Regions from separate parts of the Streptomyces sp. Qhu-G9 genome, predicted to be linked through region 2. Evidence: riboswitches for the same ligand, from Rfam matches in the RefSeq annotation. Region 2 holds a riboswitch; the other holds the start of a gene.

Region 1 (8,649 bases), 4.8 Mb from region 2:
TCGCCGAAGTCGATGCGCCGCAGCACGTCCGCCGCGGCACGGTCGACGAGGACCGCGGAGCCGCAGCCCTCCGGGAGGTCGCCCTTCTCGACGGAACGCAGCAGCCTGGCGACGGCGCCGCGGTGCCGCGCGAACGCGTACCTCGAGACACCCCGGCCGCGCTCGCGCTGGCCGTCCAGGGCCGTGCCGGGATCGACGTCGAGCAGCAGCAGGTGCAGGGTGCCGCCCCGGCGCCGGGCGTCCCGGGCGAGCCAGTTGCGCACCCAGGCCTGCGTACCGCAGTCGTGCACCACGACGCCCTCGCCGGAGCGCAGAGCCCCGCGCAGGCCCGCGTAGTGCGCGGCGCGCACGAGGGGGCGGTAGACCGCGTACGGAAGGAAACGCGCCAGCCTGCCGTCCCACCGGTCGCGGGTGTCCTGGGAGTCGATGCGGCGGCCGGTCACCGCCCGGCGCATCAGGGTCGACTTGCCGCTGCCCGGCAGGCCCGTGACGACGACCAGGTCGGCCGCTCCGAACCGCAGACCGTGAGGGCTGTGACCCGCGCGCTCCCGCAGATCACGGACGACGGGCGCCGGAAGCGGGTCGCACGCCTCCCCGGCCGGTGCGGTGGGCTGCTTGGGCAGCGCGATGCCCGTACTGGTCGCGTACGCCGTGATCCTGTTCACCCTGATCGTCCTCCCCATGGGGTCGGGAGACCCATCCCCGTCGAGTGTAAAGAGAAGGTAATGCGCCGGTCCCCTCATTTCTGTTCTCGTCCTGCCACAGCCCCGTCACAGATCACTGTGAACGCCCGTGGACCCTGTCCGGACACTGTCCGGCCCGGTACGGGCCCGTCCGCCCCCCCCCGGCCGAGGCCCCTGCCGCCCCGGTCCGATGCGTGCAATGATGTGCCCGCCAACTGCATACCGGCCGCTTGAATCCGCGCGGGAGAGTTCCGGGTACGTGTACACGCAGGTGTACGAGTGCCCGGGCGCCGAAGGAGCAAGTCCCTCCCTTGAATCTCTCAGGCCCCGTTACCGCGCGGGCGAGGCACATCTGAAAAGCGGGCCGCCCCCTGACCGTCAGGGCGTCGGCTCCACCCAAGGTGCAAGTCAGTGACCACCACGTTCACCGGTGTTCACGGCGAACCTCTCAGGTTCCGATGACAGATGGGGAGGAACGACCTCGCCGTCATGCCTTGGGAGCCCCACCGATGAGCAGCAACGCCCCCGTTCAGCCGCGCCGGACCGCGCTCGATGCCCTGCATCGCTCGCTCGGCGCGACGATGACCGACTTCGCCGGCTGGGACATGCCCCTGCGGTACGGCTCCGAGCGCGACGAGCACCTCGCCGTACGCACCCGGGCCGGCCTCTTCGACCTCTCCCACATGGGCGAGATCACCGTCACCGGCCCCCAGGCGGCCGCTCTCCTGGACTTCGCGCTGGTCGGCAACATCGGGGGCGTGAAGGTGGGCCGCGCCCGCTACACGATGATCTGCCGGGCCGACGGCGGCATCCTCGACGACCTGATCGTCTACCGTCTCGCCGACACCGAGTACATGATCGTGGCCAACGCCTCCAACGCCCAGGTGGTCCTGGACGCCGTTCAGGAGCGCGCGGAGGGCTTCGACGCCGAGGTGCGCGACGACCGGGACGCCTACGCCCTGCTCGCCGTCCAGGGCCCGGAGTCCCCCGGCATCCTGAAGTCCCTGACCGACGCCGACCTGGACGGTCTGAAGTACTACGCGGGCCTGCCCGGCACGGTCGCCGGTGTTCCGGCCCTGATCGCGCGCACCGGCTACACCGGCGAGGACGGCTTCGAGCTGTTCGTCGCCCCGGCCGACGCCGAGAAGCTGTGGCAGGCGCTGACCGACGCGGGCTCCCCGGCCGGGCTCGCCCCCTGCGGGCTCTCCTGCCGGGACACCCTGCGCCTGGAGGCGGGCATGCCGCTGTACGGGCACGAGCTGAGCACCTCGCTCACGCCCTTCGACGCGGGCCTCGGCCGGGTCGTGAAGTTCGAGAAGCAGGGCGACTTCGTCGGGCGCGAGGCACTGTCCGCGGCCGCCGCCCGGGCCGAGTCGCAGCCTCCGCGCGTCCTCGTCGGCCTGCTGGCCGAGGGCCGCCGTGTCCCCCGCGCCGGCTACCCGGTCGTCGCCGACGGCAGGGTCGTCGGCGAGGTCACCTCCGGTGCGCCGTCCCCGACGCTCGGCAGGCCGGTCGCGATGGCGTACGTCGACGCGGAGCACTCCGCACCCGGCACGACCGGTGTCGGCGTGGACATCCGGGGCAGCCACGAACCGTACGAGGTCGTGGCGCTGCCGTTCTACAAGCGCCAGAAGTGACACTGGTGCGCGGGCTCCGGAAGTGAGGCACCCGGTCCGGGCGCCCCGCACGGCATCGGCCCGCGCACTCCCCAGGTGACACGGCGCGACAGCGCCGCTCGACAGCATCAGAAGTGACCCCGGGCACATCCGCCCGGCCACCCCCAGTCCCCCTGCATCAGCACTCCCCGGCGTACAGGAGAATTCAGGCCATGAGCAATCCCCAGCAGCTGCGCTACAGCAAGGAGCACGAGTGGCTGTCGGGCGCCGAGGACGGCGTCTCGACGGTCGGTATCACGGAGCACGCGGCCAACGCGCTCGGCGATGTCGTGTACGTCCAGCTCCCGGAGGTCGGTGCCACGGTGACCGCGGGCGAGACCTGCGGTGAGCTGGAGTCGACCAAGTCGGTCAGCGACCTGTACTCGCCCGTCACCGGCGAGATCACCGAGATCAACCAGGACGTCGTGGACGACCCCGCGCTGGTGAACACCGCCCCGTTCGAGGGCGGCTGGCTGTTCAAGGTGCGCACCTCGCAGGAGCCGAAGGACCTGCTCTCCGCGGACGAGTACACCGAATTCTCCGGCAGCTAAGGACTCCTGACCGATGTCGCTTCTGAACCAGTCCCTCCATGAGCTCGACCCGGACGTCGCCGCCGCCGTCGACGCCGAGCTGGACCGCCAGCAGTCCACCCTCGAGATGATCGCCTCGGAGAACTTCGCTCCGGTCGCGGTCATGGAGGCCCAGGGCTCGGTCCTCACCAACAAGTACGCCGAGGGCTACCCGGGCCGCCGCTACTACGGCGGCTGCGAGCACGTCGACGTCGCCGAGCAGATCGCGATCGACCGGGTCAAGGAGCTGTTCGGCGCCGAGTACGCCAACGTGCAGCCGCACTCGGGCGCCTCCGCCAACCAGGCCGCGCTGTTCGCGCTGGCCCAGCCCGGCGACACCATCCTCGGTCTCGACCTGGCCCACGGCGGCCACCTGACCCACGGGATGCGGCTGAACTTCTCCGGCAAGCAGTTCAACGTGGTCGCGTACCACGTGGACGACGCCGGCCTGGTCGACATGGCCGAGGTCGAGCGGCTCGCCAAGGAGCACCGCCCGAAGGTGATCATCGCGGGCTGGTCGGCGTACCCGCGGCAGCTGGACTTCGCCGAGTTCCGCCGGATCGCGGACGAGGTCGAGGCCTACCTGTGGGTCGACATGGCGCACTTCGCGGGCCTGGTCGCGGCCGGCCTCCACCCGAACCCGGTGGAGCACGCGGACGTCGTCACCTCCACCACCCACAAGACGCTCGGCGGCCCCCGCGGCGGGATCATCCTCGCCAAGAAGGCCTTCGCGAAGAAGCTGAACTCGTCCGTCTTCCCGGGCTTCCAGGGCGGTCCCCTGGAGCACGTGATCGCGGCCAAGGCGGTCTCCTTCAAGGTCGCCGCCTCGGAGGACTTCAAGGAGCGCCAGGTCCGTACGGTCGAGGGTGCCCGCATCCTCGCCGAGCGCCTCACCGCGCCGGACGCCCGCGAGGCCGGTGTCAACGTCCTGTCGGGCGGTACGGACGTCCACCTGATCCTGGTGGACCTGCGCGAGTCCGAGCTGGACGGGCAGCAGGCCGAGGACCGCCTCCACGAGGTCGGCATCACGGTCAACCGCAACGCCGTCCCCAACGACCCGCGGCCGCCGATGGTGACGTCGGGCCTGCGGATCGGCACCCCGGCCCTGGCGACCCGCGGCTTCACGGCCGAGGACTTCACCGAGGTCGCGGACGTCATCGCCGAGACCCTCAAGCCGTCCTACGACGCGGCGGCGCTCAAGGCCCGGGTGACCGCACTGGCGGACAAGCACCCGCTGTACCCCGGTCTGGGCAAGTAGTCCCGCTTCACGGGGGTACCGCGCACACTGGGAGGTGTGCGCGGTACCCCGGCCGCCCGTCACCCACCACCGCCCCGCCACGGCGCCTCGCGCCCCCGGGCCTTCACCGGCCCACCCGCCCCACCCCTGTTCCACCCGCTTCACCCCGTTTTGAGGAGTCACCGTGGCCATCTCGGTCTTCGACCTGTTCTCGATCGGCATCGGCCCGTCCAGCTCCCACACCGTCGGCCCGATGCGTGCGGCCCGGATGTTCGCCCGCCGCCTGCGCACCGAGGACGTCCTGTCCTCGGCGGCCTCGGTACGCGCCGAGCTGTACGGCTCGCTGGGCGCGACCGGACACGGCCACGGGACGCCGAAGGCGGTGCTGCTCGGTCTGGAGGGCGCCTCGCCCCGCACGGTGGACGTCGAGGGGGCCGACGACCGGGTCGAGAAGATCAAGGCGTCGGGCCGCATCGCCCTGCTCGGCGAGCACGAGGTCGGCTTCTCCTTCGACGACGACCTGGTGCTGCACCGCCGCAAGACCCTGCCGTACCACGCGAACGGCATGACGCTGTGGGCGTACGACGCCTCGGGCGCCGAACTGCTGTCGAAGACGTACTACTCGGTGGGCGGCGGTTTCGTCGTCGACGAGGACGCGGTGGGCGCGGACCGCATCAAGCTGGACGACACGGTTCTGAAGTACCCCTTCCGTACGGGCGACGAGCTGCTTCGGCTGACGAAGGAGACGGGCCTGTCCATCTCCGCCCTGATGCTGGAGAACGAGCGGGCCTGGCGCACCGAGGAGGAGATCCGCGAAGGGCTCCTCGCCATCTGGCGGGTGATGCAGGCGTGCGTCACCCGTGGCATGTCCCGCGAGGGCATCCTGCCCGGCGGCCTCCGGGTCCGCCGCCGCGCGGCCATGTCCGCCCGCCAACTGCGCGCCGAGGGCGACCCGTTGGCCCACGCCATGGAGTGGATCACGCTGTACGCGATGGCGGTGAACGAGGAGAACGCGGCGGGCGGCCGCGTCGTGACGGCCCCCACGAACGGCGCCGCGGGCATCATCCCGGCGGTCCTGCACTACTACATCAACTTCGTGCCCGGCGCGGATGAGGACGGGGTGGTCCGCTTCCTGCTCGCGGCCGGCGCCATCGGCATGCTCTTCAAGGAGAACGCCTCCATCTCGGGCGCCGAGGTCGGCTGCCAGGGCGAGGTCGGCTCCGCCTGCTCGATGGCCGCCGGCGCCCTCGCCGAGGTCCTCGGCGGCAGCCCCGAGCAGGTCGAGAACGCCGCGGAGATCGGCATGGAGCACAACCTCGGCCTCACCTGCGACCCGGTCGGCGGCCTCGTCCAGATCCCCTGCATCGAGCGCAACGGCATGGCCGCGGTCAAGGCCGTGACGGCGGCGAGGATGGCCATGCGCGGCGACGGCTCCCACAAGGTCTCCCTCGACAAGGTCATCAAGACGATGAAGGAGACGGGCGCCGACATGAGCGTCAAGTACAAGGAGACGGCCCGGGGCGGCCTGGCGGTGAACATCATCGAGTGCTGAGGGTGGGACGGGCGAAGAGGGGCAGGAGCAGGGGGAGTTGACCCCACACGCACCATCAGCCCCATCCCCCCACCGCACGGAGGAACCACCATGCTGCGCGGCATCGACGTGAGCTCCTACCAGTCGTCCTCGTACAGCACCGAAGGCCTGTCCTTCGTCTTCGTCAAGGCGACGGAGGGCCGGACGTACGTCAACCCGAAGCTGGGCGCGCAGGCGAAGAGGGCCCGCGACGCCGGCTGCGTGGTCGGCTTCTACCACTTCCTCTGGCCGGGCAACCTCACGGCCCAGGCCGAGTACTTCGTCGGCAAGGCCCCGGAGAGGGCGGGCGACATCCTCGCCGTCGACTGGGAGACGACGAGCGACGGCACCCACGCGAGCAACGCCGAGAAGGACCGCTTCATCCGCAAGGTGAAGGAACTCCGGCCGAACAACCGGGTGGTGCTGTATTGCAACCGGAACTTCTGGCTGAACGTCGACGACACCTCGTACGCCGGTGACGGTCTGTGGATCGCCGACTACGTCACCGCGGGCAAGCCCCGCATCCAGGCGACGTGGCGCTTCCACCAGCACACCGACGACCCGCTGGACAAGAACGTCGCACGCTTCGACACCATCGCCGACCTGCGGGAATGGGCGACCCCGTAGACTGCCCCGCATGGGTGGGAGTGTCGCTGCGGTCAGCAGCAACGGGACGTATGCGTTCACCAAGCCGAACCGCGGGAGCATCACGCTCCTCGCCGGACTCGGGGTCGAGGGGGACGTGCACGCCGGGACGACGGTGAAGCACCGGTTCCGGATGGCGAAGGACCCCTCGCAGCCGAATCTGCGGCAGGTGCACCTGATCCACGAGGAACTGTTCGACGAGGTGCGCGAGGCGGGCTTCGAGGTCGCGGCCGGCGAGCTAGGGGAGAACGTCACCACCCGGGGCCTCGACCTGCTGGGGCTGCCCGGCGGGACCCTGCTGCGGCTCGGTGACGAGGCCGTGGTGCAGGTCACCGGCCTGCGGAATCCCTGCGCCCAGATCGACGGCTTCCAGAAGGGGCTCATGAAGCAGGTCGTGGGCCGGGACGGGGACGGCAAGCCCCGGTTCAGGGCCGGGATCATGAGCGTGGTCGTCACGGGCGGGGTGGTGCGGCCCGGCGACCCCGTCGAGGTCGATCTGCCGGCGGGGCCGCACCTGCCCCTGAAGATCGTCTGAGCGGCAGCCCTACGCCCTGAAGTCCGCCGTACGCTCCGGTGACGCCTCGGCCAGCGCCTTCGTCACTCCCTCGACGCCTTCCCGCAGACCGTAGACGGGCGTGCCGGGCTGCTGGCGCCAGGAGTCGTCGAGGCCGCCCGCGTCCACGGTGTCGAAGCCGAGTTCGTCGATGAGGTCGCGTACGGCCTGCTTGGCGGTCGCGTCGTCGCCGGCCACCGGGAGGGCGACGCGGTCGGCGGCGCCGGCCGGGCGGTGACGGTCCAGGATGTCCTGGGCGAACGTGCCGTTGAACGCCTTGACGACGGTGTGGCCGAGCTGCCGGGCCGTCCAGCGGCTCTCCGTCAGGCCCTCGTCGAGGATCTCGGCGATCCTGCCGTCCCGCTGCTTGGGGTAGTAGTTGCCGGTGTCGATGACGGTCACCCCGTCGGCCGCCTTGTCCAGCAGCCCGGACGGCAGGTCGGGGACCGCCTTCAGGGGGATCGTGACGACGACGATCTCGGCGTCCCGCGGGGCCTCCTCCACGGTGACCGGGGTCGCTCCGGTCTCCCGCGCCAGCTCGGTGAGTGTCTGCGGGCCCCGGGAGTTGGCGACGTACACGTCGTGGCCCAGGGCGGTGAGCCGCCGGGTGAGGTTGCCGCCGATGTTGCCTGCTCCGATGATGCCGATCCTCATGTCCGACTCGCCCTTTCCGGGGGTGGATGACTCCTGTGCGGAGTGACAACCTCCGGACGGATCGGGCTATTCCGGGCCACGCCCGGAGGGCGGACACGACGAAGGGGCGCCCCCGTGGACCGGCGGGCGCCCCTGTCACTCACGTCACCTGTTGACCTGGGACCAGAACTCGTCGAACGAGAGCAGCTTGTCCCCGTTGAGGTCCCGGGCGGCGATGACGGCCTCGGCCACCGACTCGGTGACGTTCCAGTCCCCGCCCTGGGCCAGAGCCTTCTTGAACTCGGCGGCGGTGATGTAGCCGTCCCCGTCCACGTCGATGCGCTCGAACGCCTTGCGTGCTTCCTCGATGTCCGCCACCGGACCCGCCCCTTCTTGGTGCCTATCTGACGAGGTCAGATTAACGTTCCGGCCGGGCGCGGAGCGCGGCGACCACCCAGGCGAACTCCTCGGCGTGCGCGGGCAGGGGCCCCGTTCCGCGGACGAGCGCCGTCAGCTCCCGGAAGCGCGCGAGCTCCACGTGCGTCGCGGACTCCATGCGTTCCAGAACGGCGGCCCGGTCGGCGTTGCCCAGGAGCCCGTCCAGCACCTCCGCGGCGCGGGGCGACTCCGGGGCGACGCCCTGTTCCAATGCCTCGCCCGCGAGCTGCACCAGGCGGCTCATGAACCACAGGGACGTCCCGGCGGGCACCTCCGGCCCGCGGTCCGCCGCGTTGAACTCGACCGTCCTGCGCATACGCCGACGGAAATCCGGGTTCCGCATCAGCTCGGCCAGTTCCACCCAGGCGTCCACCTGCTCGGGGGTGGGGTCCTCGGGCAGGTCGGCGACGGCGAACCGCATCCGGGTGCGGATGTCGGGGTCCGCGGTGTCGAGTCCCTGGAAGGTCTCCTCCATGAAGTGGTCGATGATGTGCTTGCGCTCGGTCGCCGACAGTCGCGCCAGTTTGTTCATCAGGGTCATCTCCTCCGCGGTCGAGCCGCGTCGCGCCACGGTCGACAGCACCGCCCGGGTCACCTTCAGCGACCTGATCTGGGCGTCCAGGGCCGCCACATGGGTCGCCGCCACCTCCGCGACCGTCGTCCCGC
Region 2 (8,649 bases):
ACCGCCGCCTGAGCGGCACGGCGCACCACGGGCGGCGGGGCAGGCCGCCCGGACAGAAAAAGGGGCCGGCCCGGGAAGCACTCCCGGAACCGGCCCCGACGCATGAGCGGGAGCGACTACTCCTCGTAGGCGTCCAGCGGCGGGCAGGAACAGACCAGGTTCCGGTCGCCGTACGCCTGGTCGATGCGCCGCACCGGCGGCCAGTACTTGTCCGCGGCCGACACACCCGCCGGGAAGACGGCTTCCTCACGGCTGTACGCGTGCTCCCACGCGCCGCCGAGCGCCGCGGCCGTGTGCGGCGCGTTCCGCAGCGGGTTGTCGTCCACGGCCCACTCCCCCGAGCCGACCTTCTCGATCTCCGCGCGAATGGCGATCATCGCCTCGCAGAACCGGTCGAGCTCGATCAGGTCCTCGCTCTCGGTCGGCTCGATCATCAGCGTGCCGGCCACCGGGAACGACATCGTCGGCGCGTGGAACCCGTAGTCGATGAGCCGCTTGGCGACGTCGTCGACGCTCACGCCGGTCGCCTTGGTCAGCGGCCGCAGGTCGATGATGCACTCGTGCGCCACCAGCCCGCCGGGACCGGTGTAGAGCACCGGATAGTGCGGCTCCAGACGCTTGGCCACGTAGTTGGCACTGAGTACGGCAACCTGTGTGGCCCGCTTGAGCCCCTCACCGCCCATGAGACGGACGTAGGCCCACGAGATGGGCAGGATGCCCGCGGAGCCCCAGGGAGCCGCGGAGATGGGTCCCACGCCCGTCTCCGGGCCGGCCGCGGGCTGCAGCGGGTGGTTCGGCAGGTAGGGCGCCAGGTGCGCGCGTACGCCGACCGGGCCGACACCCGGGCCCCCGCCGCCGTGCGGGATGCAGAACGTCTTGTGCAGGTTGAGGTGCGAGACGTCGCCGCCGAAGTGACCCGGCTTGGCCAGTCCCACCAGCGCGTTGAGGTTGGCGCCGTCCACGTAGACCTGGCCACCCGCCTCGTGCACCTGCGCGCAGATGTCGGCGACGTGCTCCTCGAACACCCCGTGCGTCGAGGGGTACGTGATCATCAGCACGGACAGCTCGTCGCGGTACTGCTCGATCTTGGCCCGCAGGTCCTCGACGTCGATCTCGCCGTCCTCGGCGGTCTTCACTACGACGACCTTCATCCCGGCCATCACCGCGCTGGCCGCGTTCGTGCCGTGCGCGGAGGACGGGATCAGGCAGACGGTGCGCTGCTCGTCGCCGTTGGCCCGGTGGTATCCGCGGACGGCCAGCAGACCGGCCAGCTCGCCCTGCGAGCCCGCGTTGGGCTGCAGCGACACCTTGTCGTAACCGGTGACCTCGGCGAGCTGCTCCTCGAGCTCACCGATGAGCGTGAGGTAGCCCTGCGCCTGCTCGGCGGGCGCGAAGGGGTGCAGCTGCCCGAACTCGGGCCAGGTGACCGGCTCCATCTCGGTGGTCGCGTTCAGCTTCATGGTGCACGAACCGAGCGGGATCATGCCCCGGTCGAGCGCGTAGTCGCGGTCCGCGAGCCGGCGCAGGTAGCGCAGCATCGCGGTCTCGGAGCGGTACTGGTGGAAGACCGGGTGCGCGAGGTACGTGTCGGTGCGCAGCAGCGGGTCCGGCAGCGTGTCCTGCGCCGTCGCGTCCAGTGCCGCCACGTCACCGTCGACTCCGAACGCCGCCCAGACGGCGCCCAGCTGGGCCCGCGTCGTCGTCTCGTCACAGGCGAGGGACAGGTGGTCGGCGTCGACCGGGCGAAGGTTGACCCCGCCCTGGCGTGCGGCCGCGAGCACCTCGGCGGCCCGGCCCGGCACCCGGACGGTGAGCGTGTCGAAGTACGCCTCGTGGACGACTTCGACGCCGCCCGCCGCCAGGCCCGCGGCGAGGATCGTGGCGTACCGGTGGGTGCGCCGGGCGATGGCCCGAAGGCCCTCGGGACCGTGGTGGACGGCGTACATGCCGGCCATCACGGCGAGCAGTACCTGAGCCGTACAGATGTTGCTGGTCGCCTTCTCACGGCGGATGTGCTGCTCGCGCGTCTGCAGGGCGAGCCGGTACGCCTTGTCGCCGTCCGCGTCGACCGAGACGCCGACGAGCCGTCCGGGCAGGCTGCGCGCGAACTTCTCGCGCACGGCCATGTATCCGGCGTGGGGCCCGCCGAAGCCCATCGGCACGCCGAAACGCTGTGTCGTGCCGACGGCGATGTCGGCGCCCAGTTCACCGGGCGGGGTGAGCAGCGTCAGGGCGAGCAGGTCGGCGGCGACGGTGACGACCGCTCCCAGCTCGTGCGCCTGCTCGACGACGGGCCCGAGATCGCGGACGGCTCCGGAGGCACCGGGGTACTGGAGGAGCACGCCGTTGATCTCGCGCTCGGCGAGCTCGGCGGGGATGCCCTCGCTCAGGTCGGCGACGACGACCTCGACGCCGGTGGGCTCGGCGCGGGTCTCGATCACGGCGATGGTCTGCGGCATCGTGTCCGCGTCTATGAGGAAGAGGCCCTTCTTGTTCTTCCCCATGCGCCGCGACAGCGCCATGGCCTCGGCGGCCGCCGTGCCTTCGTCGAGGAGCGACGCACCGGAGGTCGGCAGACCCGTCAGGTCGGCGACGACGGTCTGGAAGTTGAGCAGCGCTTCCAGGCGGCCCTGCGAGATCTCCGGCTGGTACGGCGTGTACGCCGTGTACCAGGCGGGGTTCTCCATGACGTTGCGCAGGATGACGGGCGGCGTGAACGTGCCGTAGTAGCCGAGCCCGATCATCGAGTCCAGCACCTGGTTGCGGTCCGCGAGGGAACGCAGCTCGGCCAGCACCTCGGCCTCGGAGCGGGCGCCCGGCAGATCGAGCGTGTCGGCGTTCTTGATCACGTCCGGCACCGCGGCGGCCGTCAGCTCGTCGAGCGAGCCGTACCCCACCTGCGCGAGCATCTTGGCCCGGGCTTCGGTGTCGGGCCCGATGTGACGCTGCTCGAAGGGGATTCCCTGTTCGAGCTCGGAGAGCGGAATACGATGGGCGGTCATTGCGGAGGCCTCCTGGTCTGACGACCTTCGAGGGGCACCACGGCGTGGGGGTGCCCGAACGGCCTCCCCCTCTGTCATCTCAACCTGAGAGCTTCACCGGCCCGCCACGAGGGCGCGCCGACTTTCACCGTCGGTGAGAGCGGAACCCGTCGAACACCCGTACACCGCTCTGCTTTCCAGAGTGACCTCGTCCGTGCGGTACGTGAGCCTGAGAGATTCCGGGGAGGATTTGCTCCTTCGGCGCCTCCGATGAAGCCTGGAGGACTCTCCCGCACGGGGTCAGCAGCCGTTGCCCAGCGTACCAGCGGGGTTCCCTCGAGTGGCCGCCCTCCTCAAAGTGCTCTTTCGTAGTGCTTACGGATGAGTTGCGAGCAGCTGGAGGGCCCGTGCAGACCGACATCGATCCGCGCAACCTGATAGGCCGCAAGGCGTTCGACCGCAACGGCACGAGGATCGGCACGGTCGACGAGGTCTACCTCGACGACGCGACCGGCGTACCGGAGTGGGCGGCCATACGCACCGGCCTGTTCAGCCGCGACGCCTTCGTCCCGCTGGAGCCCAGCGAGCTGGTCGGCGGATCCCTGCGCATCCCCTTCGAGCGCGCCCTGATCAAGGACGCCCCGGACTTCGGCGTGGGCCGCCATCTCTCCCCGGAACAGGAACTGCAGCTCTACCACCACTACGGCCTGGACGTGGGCCCGCCTCCCCCCTTCCCGGACCATGACTTCGGCCACCTGGCGGGCAAGGACGAAGCCCCGTAGAAACCCCTTCACAGGCGCGGGCGACTGCGGCTCCTCGGGGCGCTGGAAACCGCGCGACCGGTCGCAGGCCGCCCGCACGCTCGAAAGAGCCTCGGTCACCCCTCCCCGGCCGCCGCGGGCGACCCCGCGGGCACCCCCGCATCGCCGGGTCTTCGCTCCACCAACGGCAACGGCTCCGCCACCTCCAACGCGGGGTCGTCGACCCGGAACGTCCGTACCCGCCCCGGCGCGGACCCCGGCGTCTCGAACCGCACAGTCACCCGCCCCACCCCGCTCCCCTGCACCCACCCGTGCCCGAACTCGGCATGGCGCACATCGTGCCCCGCGTGCCACCGCCGCTCGGCTACGGGCACCGGCTCCACGGCCGGCTCTACTGCCACTTCCTCACCGGAACCCACCGGCTCCCCCGCGGCAGCGGCCCCGGCCTGGGCGAAGAGATCCTCCTGCGTGTAGTCGGCGAGCCCCGAGACCCCGACCCCCAGCAGCCGTACGCCTCCCGTGGTGTCCACGGACTCCAGCAGCCGCGCCGCCGCCTCCCGCACCACCGCGGGATCGTCCGTCGGCCCTCGCAGCGTCTCGGACCGGGTGAGTGTGGAGAAGTCGTACCGCCGCACCTTCAGCACGATGGTCCGCCCCGACAGGTGCGCGCCCCGCAGCCGCTGGACACACCGGTCCGCGAGCCGCTGCACCTCCGTCCGCACACGCACCCTCTCGTGGATGTCCACGTCGTACGTGTCCTCGACGGACACCGACTTGGTGTCCCGCTCCGCCACCACGGCCCGCTCGTCACGGGCCAGCGCCATCGCGTACAGACCGACCCCGTGCGCCTTCCCCAGCAGCCGTACGAGCTCGTCCTCGCCCGCCTCCGCGAGCTCCCCGACCGTGGTGATCCCGGCCCGCCGCAGGTGGTCCCCCGTGGCGGGTCCCACGCCCGGCAGGATGCGCACCGACATGGGCGCGAGCAGTTCCCGCTCGCTGCCCGGCTCGATCAGCACGAGCCCGTCGGGCTTGGCCTGCTCGGAGGCGATCTTCGCGAGCATCTTGGAGGCGGCGAGCCCCACCGATCCGGTCAGCCCGGTGACGGCCCGGATGTCCGCGCGCAGCTTCCCCGCGGCCAGCCGCGCCGACCCCTCGTCCCAGGCCGCCTGCCCGGCCTCCAGGTCCACGAACGCCTCGTCCAGGCTGAGCGGCTCCACCAGCGGCGACAGCTCCCGCAGCAGCCCCATCACCTGCTCGCTGATCTGCCGGTAGAGCCCGAAGCGCGGTACGAGGTACGCGGCGTTCGGCGCCAGGCGGCGGGCCTGCGCCATGGGCATCGCCGAATGCACCCCGAAGACCCGTGCCTCGTACGAGCAGGTGGCGACCACGCCGCGAGGCCCGAGGCCGCCCACGATGACCGCCTTCCCGCGCAGGCTCGGCTTGGCTGCCTGCTCCGCCGAGGCGAAGAAGGCATCCATGTCGAGATGCAGGATCGTGGGCGCGGTTCTCACATCACCGATGCTGCCCTACGCCACTGACAATGCCCCGGCACACGCCTTGGGAGCCGCGCCGGACCTCCGCGACCCGCCGGGCCGCCGGGTCAGACCGCGCGGTTCCGGCGCCGCGCCAGTTCGTCCGTGGGATTGGTCCCGACGAGGGTCTCGCCCGTGTCCACACGCTCCCCGTGCAGCTGCGAGAGCGCACTCTCCACGTCCCGCCACACGACGCCCACGGCGATGCCGAAGATGCCCTGACCGCCCTGGAGAAGCGCGTGGACCTCGTCCGGCGAGGAACACTCGTAGACCGTGGCGCCGTCGCTCATCAGCGTCATCCGCTCCAGGTCGAGAAATCCGCGCTCCCTGAGGTGCTGGACCGTGGTGCGGATGTTCTGCAGCGAGACCCCTGTGTCGAGGAACCGCTTGACGATCTTCAGGACGACCACGTCCCGGAAGCTGTAGAGCCGCTGCGTCCCCGACCCGTAGGCGGCCCGCACGCTCGGCTCGACCAGCCCGGTCCTGGCCCAGTAGTCCAGCTGCCGATAGGTGATCCCCGCGGCCGCGCAGGCCGTGGGGCCGCGATAACCGATCTCCTCGCACGCCACCTCACCGTCCTCCGGCACCGCGGTCGGCCGCTGTACGTGATCGGCCGCGCTGCTGTAAAGCGGGTACGGGCCGCTCTCCCCCAGACCGTGTCCGGGGGCACCCCCAGCCGTACCGTCGCCGCTGCTTCTCACGCCGACCTCCGTCCTTGACCTGCCTTCTCGACGGTAGGCAGTCACCAGGGGCGCGTCAACGATCGCCACACTCGGCACGCCGGGTGATAATCACCCTGAGAGTGGTTTCCCGTGCCCCACCGCGGGGAAAGGCTAGCCGAATGCGCTCGGAACGGACGCCGCACGGCCTGTCGTCCGACCGCCCCGGAGGGTCACCACCGGGCGTCCGTGCCGGTCACTGGCTGTTGGTACCGAAGTCCTCGGGCGAGATCTGGTCGAGGAACTCGCGGAACTTCTCCACCTCGTCCTCCTGCTCGTCCGGGATCGCGATGCCGGCGTCGTCCAGGACCCCGTCGCTGCCGTAGATGGGCGTCCCGGTGCGCAGAGCGAGAGCTATGGCGTCCGACGGCCGGGCACTGACCTCGACACCGCTGGCGAACACCAGCTCCGCGTAGAAGACGCCCTCCCGCAGATCCGTGATGCGCACTTCGGTCAGCTCCTGGCCGACGGCGTCCAGCACGTCCTTGAACAGGTCGTGGGTCAGCGGTCGCGCGGGAGCCATGCCCTGCTGTGCGAAGGCGATCGCCGTCGCCTCCCCCGGCCCGATCCAGATGGGGAGGTAACGGTCGCCTCCCACTTCACGCAGGAGCACGATCGGTTGGTTGGAGGGCATTTCGACCCGGACACCTACGACGTCGAGCTCGTTCACACAGCAACCCTAGGCCGTGCCCGGCACCTTTGGGTAGTCGGGCACGGAATGGGTGCCCCATCCCACGTTCCGCGCGGGCCCTCGGTTCAGGGCAGCCGCACTCCGAGCGCGGACTGGACCAGCGCGGCATGCAGCCTCACCGCGAGGCCCGCCAGCTCCTTGGTGCGTTCCTGCGCGTGTGCCCTGGTCTGCGGGTTGCGATGGAGCCGCAGGGGTGCCACGACCTGGTCCACGAGCCCGGCCTCCCGGTCGGCGGCGGCCTTCACGGCGCGCAGGTGCCGTGGCTCGATCCCGAACCTCCCGAGTTCCTGGACCAGTCCGGCCACGGTGACCGCCTCGGCGTCGTACACGCCGTCCAGCAGCGGAGTGATGAGTCCGTACGACTCCCACTCGTCGAGCTCCTGCTCGTCGATCTCGGCGGCGGCCAGCAGCTCGGCCCGCCCGATCCGGGCCACCGTGGGCCCCTCGGGCTCGCTCAGGGCCTCACCGTCGCGCTGACGCCCCACGGACGGCAACGGCACCGCCTCGCCGCGCTCCATGGCGTCCAGGTGCTCGCGGATCACTTTCAGGGGCAGGTAGTGGTCCCGCTGCATTCTCAGGACGTGGCCAAGACGCTCGACGTCGTCCGGGCTGAACTTCCGGTACCCCGACGGTGTCCGCTGCGGCTCGATGAGCCCCTCGGACTCCAGAAAACGGATCTTGGAGACGGTGACCTCGGGGAACTCGTCACGCAGCACGTTCAGTACCGTGCCGATGCTCATCAGCCCGTTGTCCGTGGCGGCGGCGCCGTTTCCGGCACCGCCGCTCGGTGTTCGAAGCATGGACCTTCCCTGGGGGTCTCCCCGGACAAAGTCTGGGGGAGGGTCAGATGCCCCGCTGGCTCGCGTAGAAGACCAGCCGGTACTTGCCGATCTGCACCTCGTCACCGTTCGACAGAGGGACCCGGTCGATCCGCTCCCGGTTGACGTACGTGCCGTTGAGGCTGCCGACGTCCGCCACCGTGAACGAGCCGTCGGGCTCACGGCGGAACTCCACATGGCGTCGCGACACGGTCACGTCGTCCAGGAAGATGTCGCTCTGCGGATGACGGCCCGCGGTGGTCAGCTCGCCGTCCAGCAGGAAGCGGCTGCCCGAATTGGGCCCCCGCCGCACCACCAGGAGCGCCGAGCCGAGCGGCAGCGCGTCGACCGCGGCCTGCGCCTCGGGCGAGAGCATCGGCATCTGTGTCTGGCCGGTCACCTCGGCGTCGTAGGCCTCGAGACCCGAGATGGAGATCGTCGAGGTGGTCTCCGACGGACGCTCCGGGGTCGCCCCCGCCCGCAGCGGCGCACCACAGTTCGAGCAGAAGCGGCTCGCTTCCGCGTTGCGGTTACCGCACCTCGTACACACCAGGGCCGACATGGACGGATCCTCCTGCCGCGGCTGCCCCGCCGGGGCATTGGACGCGTACGGGTCGGAGCCGAATCCACCACCCGTACCCGAGGCTGACGGGTCCCCGAAACCTATGCGTCCCGACTGGGCAGGGTCAACAGACGGCGCGCCCTGACCACCGGAAATGTCACCGCCCGGCCCACCGACCTGGTCCCTGAACAGCGGGCGGTCTCCCTGCTCCTCGGCGTCCGAGGGGCGTGCACGGTGCCGGGCAGTGGCGTTGTCGCTGCCCTCTCGTGCGCTCTTGCCGAACAACTTCCCAAACAACTTCACGGGCGATTCCCCTTGACCGAAACAGACCCGCCCGTGGGGCAGGACGAACCCTGATTGCACACACCGGTCGAGCCGGACACCCTCACAACGTCCGTATCCACCAGACAGTTTCCACCACGCACCACCCATTCGGTGCGTCGACCCCCCGCAACCTCATGCCCTCGCGGAGCGGCCTCCAAGCGCCCCCGGTTCACTGGGAGGACGACCGAGCGTAGTCAGGCCGCTTCGCCGGTCGCAAGGCGTCCACGACGATCTTGTCCGAGCGCTCCACCGTCACAGTGG

What was found. Region 2 has a riboswitch for glycine ahead of gcvP (aminomethyl-transferring glycine dehydrogenase). Riboswitches for the same ligand answer to the same signal wherever they lie in the genome.
Region 1: another riboswitch for glycine. It lies ahead of gcvT (glycine cleavage system aminomethyltransferase GcvT); the one in region 2 lies ahead of gcvP (aminomethyl-transferring glycine dehydrogenase).

Annotation. Positions count from the first base shown of each region.
Region 1 covers NZ_CP114283.1:7,875,302-7,883,950, forward strand. The annotation lists gene O1Q96_RS36715 (AAA family ATPase) at 1-683, opposite strand, end outside; glycine riboswitch at 915-1,029, shown strand; glycine riboswitch at 1,030-1,158, shown strand; gene gcvT (glycine cleavage system aminomethyltransferase GcvT) at 1,193-2,320, shown strand; gene gcvH (glycine cleavage system protein GcvH) at 2,512-2,889, shown strand; gene glyA (serine hydroxymethyltransferase) at 2,903-4,165, shown strand; gene O1Q96_RS36735 (L-serine ammonia-lyase) at 4,329-5,696, shown strand; gene O1Q96_RS36740 (glycoside hydrolase family 25 protein) at 5,787-6,341, shown strand; gene O1Q96_RS36745 (MOSC domain-containing protein) at 6,352-6,894, shown strand; partial or broken gene O1Q96_RS36750 (NADPH-dependent F420 reductase) at 6,904-7,587, opposite strand; gene O1Q96_RS36755 (EF-hand domain-containing protein) at 7,711-7,923, opposite strand; gene O1Q96_RS36760 (helix-turn-helix domain-containing protein) at 7,964-8,649, opposite strand, start outside.
Region 2 covers NZ_CP114283.1:3,040,862-3,049,510, reverse strand. The annotation lists gene O1Q96_RS15190 (DUF5999 family protein) at 1-12, shown strand, start outside; gene gcvP (aminomethyl-transferring glycine dehydrogenase) at 117-3,002, opposite strand; glycine riboswitch at 3,189-3,284, opposite strand; gene O1Q96_RS15180 (PRC-barrel domain-containing protein) at 3,389-3,763, shown strand; gene O1Q96_RS15175 (DNA polymerase IV) at 3,859-5,253, opposite strand; gene O1Q96_RS15170 (MerR family transcriptional regulator) at 5,343-5,975, opposite strand; gene O1Q96_RS15165 (bifunctional nuclease family protein) at 6,190-6,663, opposite strand; gene ftsR (transcriptional regulator FtsR) at 6,750-7,484, opposite strand; gene O1Q96_RS15155 (zinc-ribbon and FHA domain-containing protein) at 7,528-8,496, opposite strand; gene O1Q96_RS15150 (DUF881 domain-containing protein) at 8,558-8,649, opposite strand, start outside.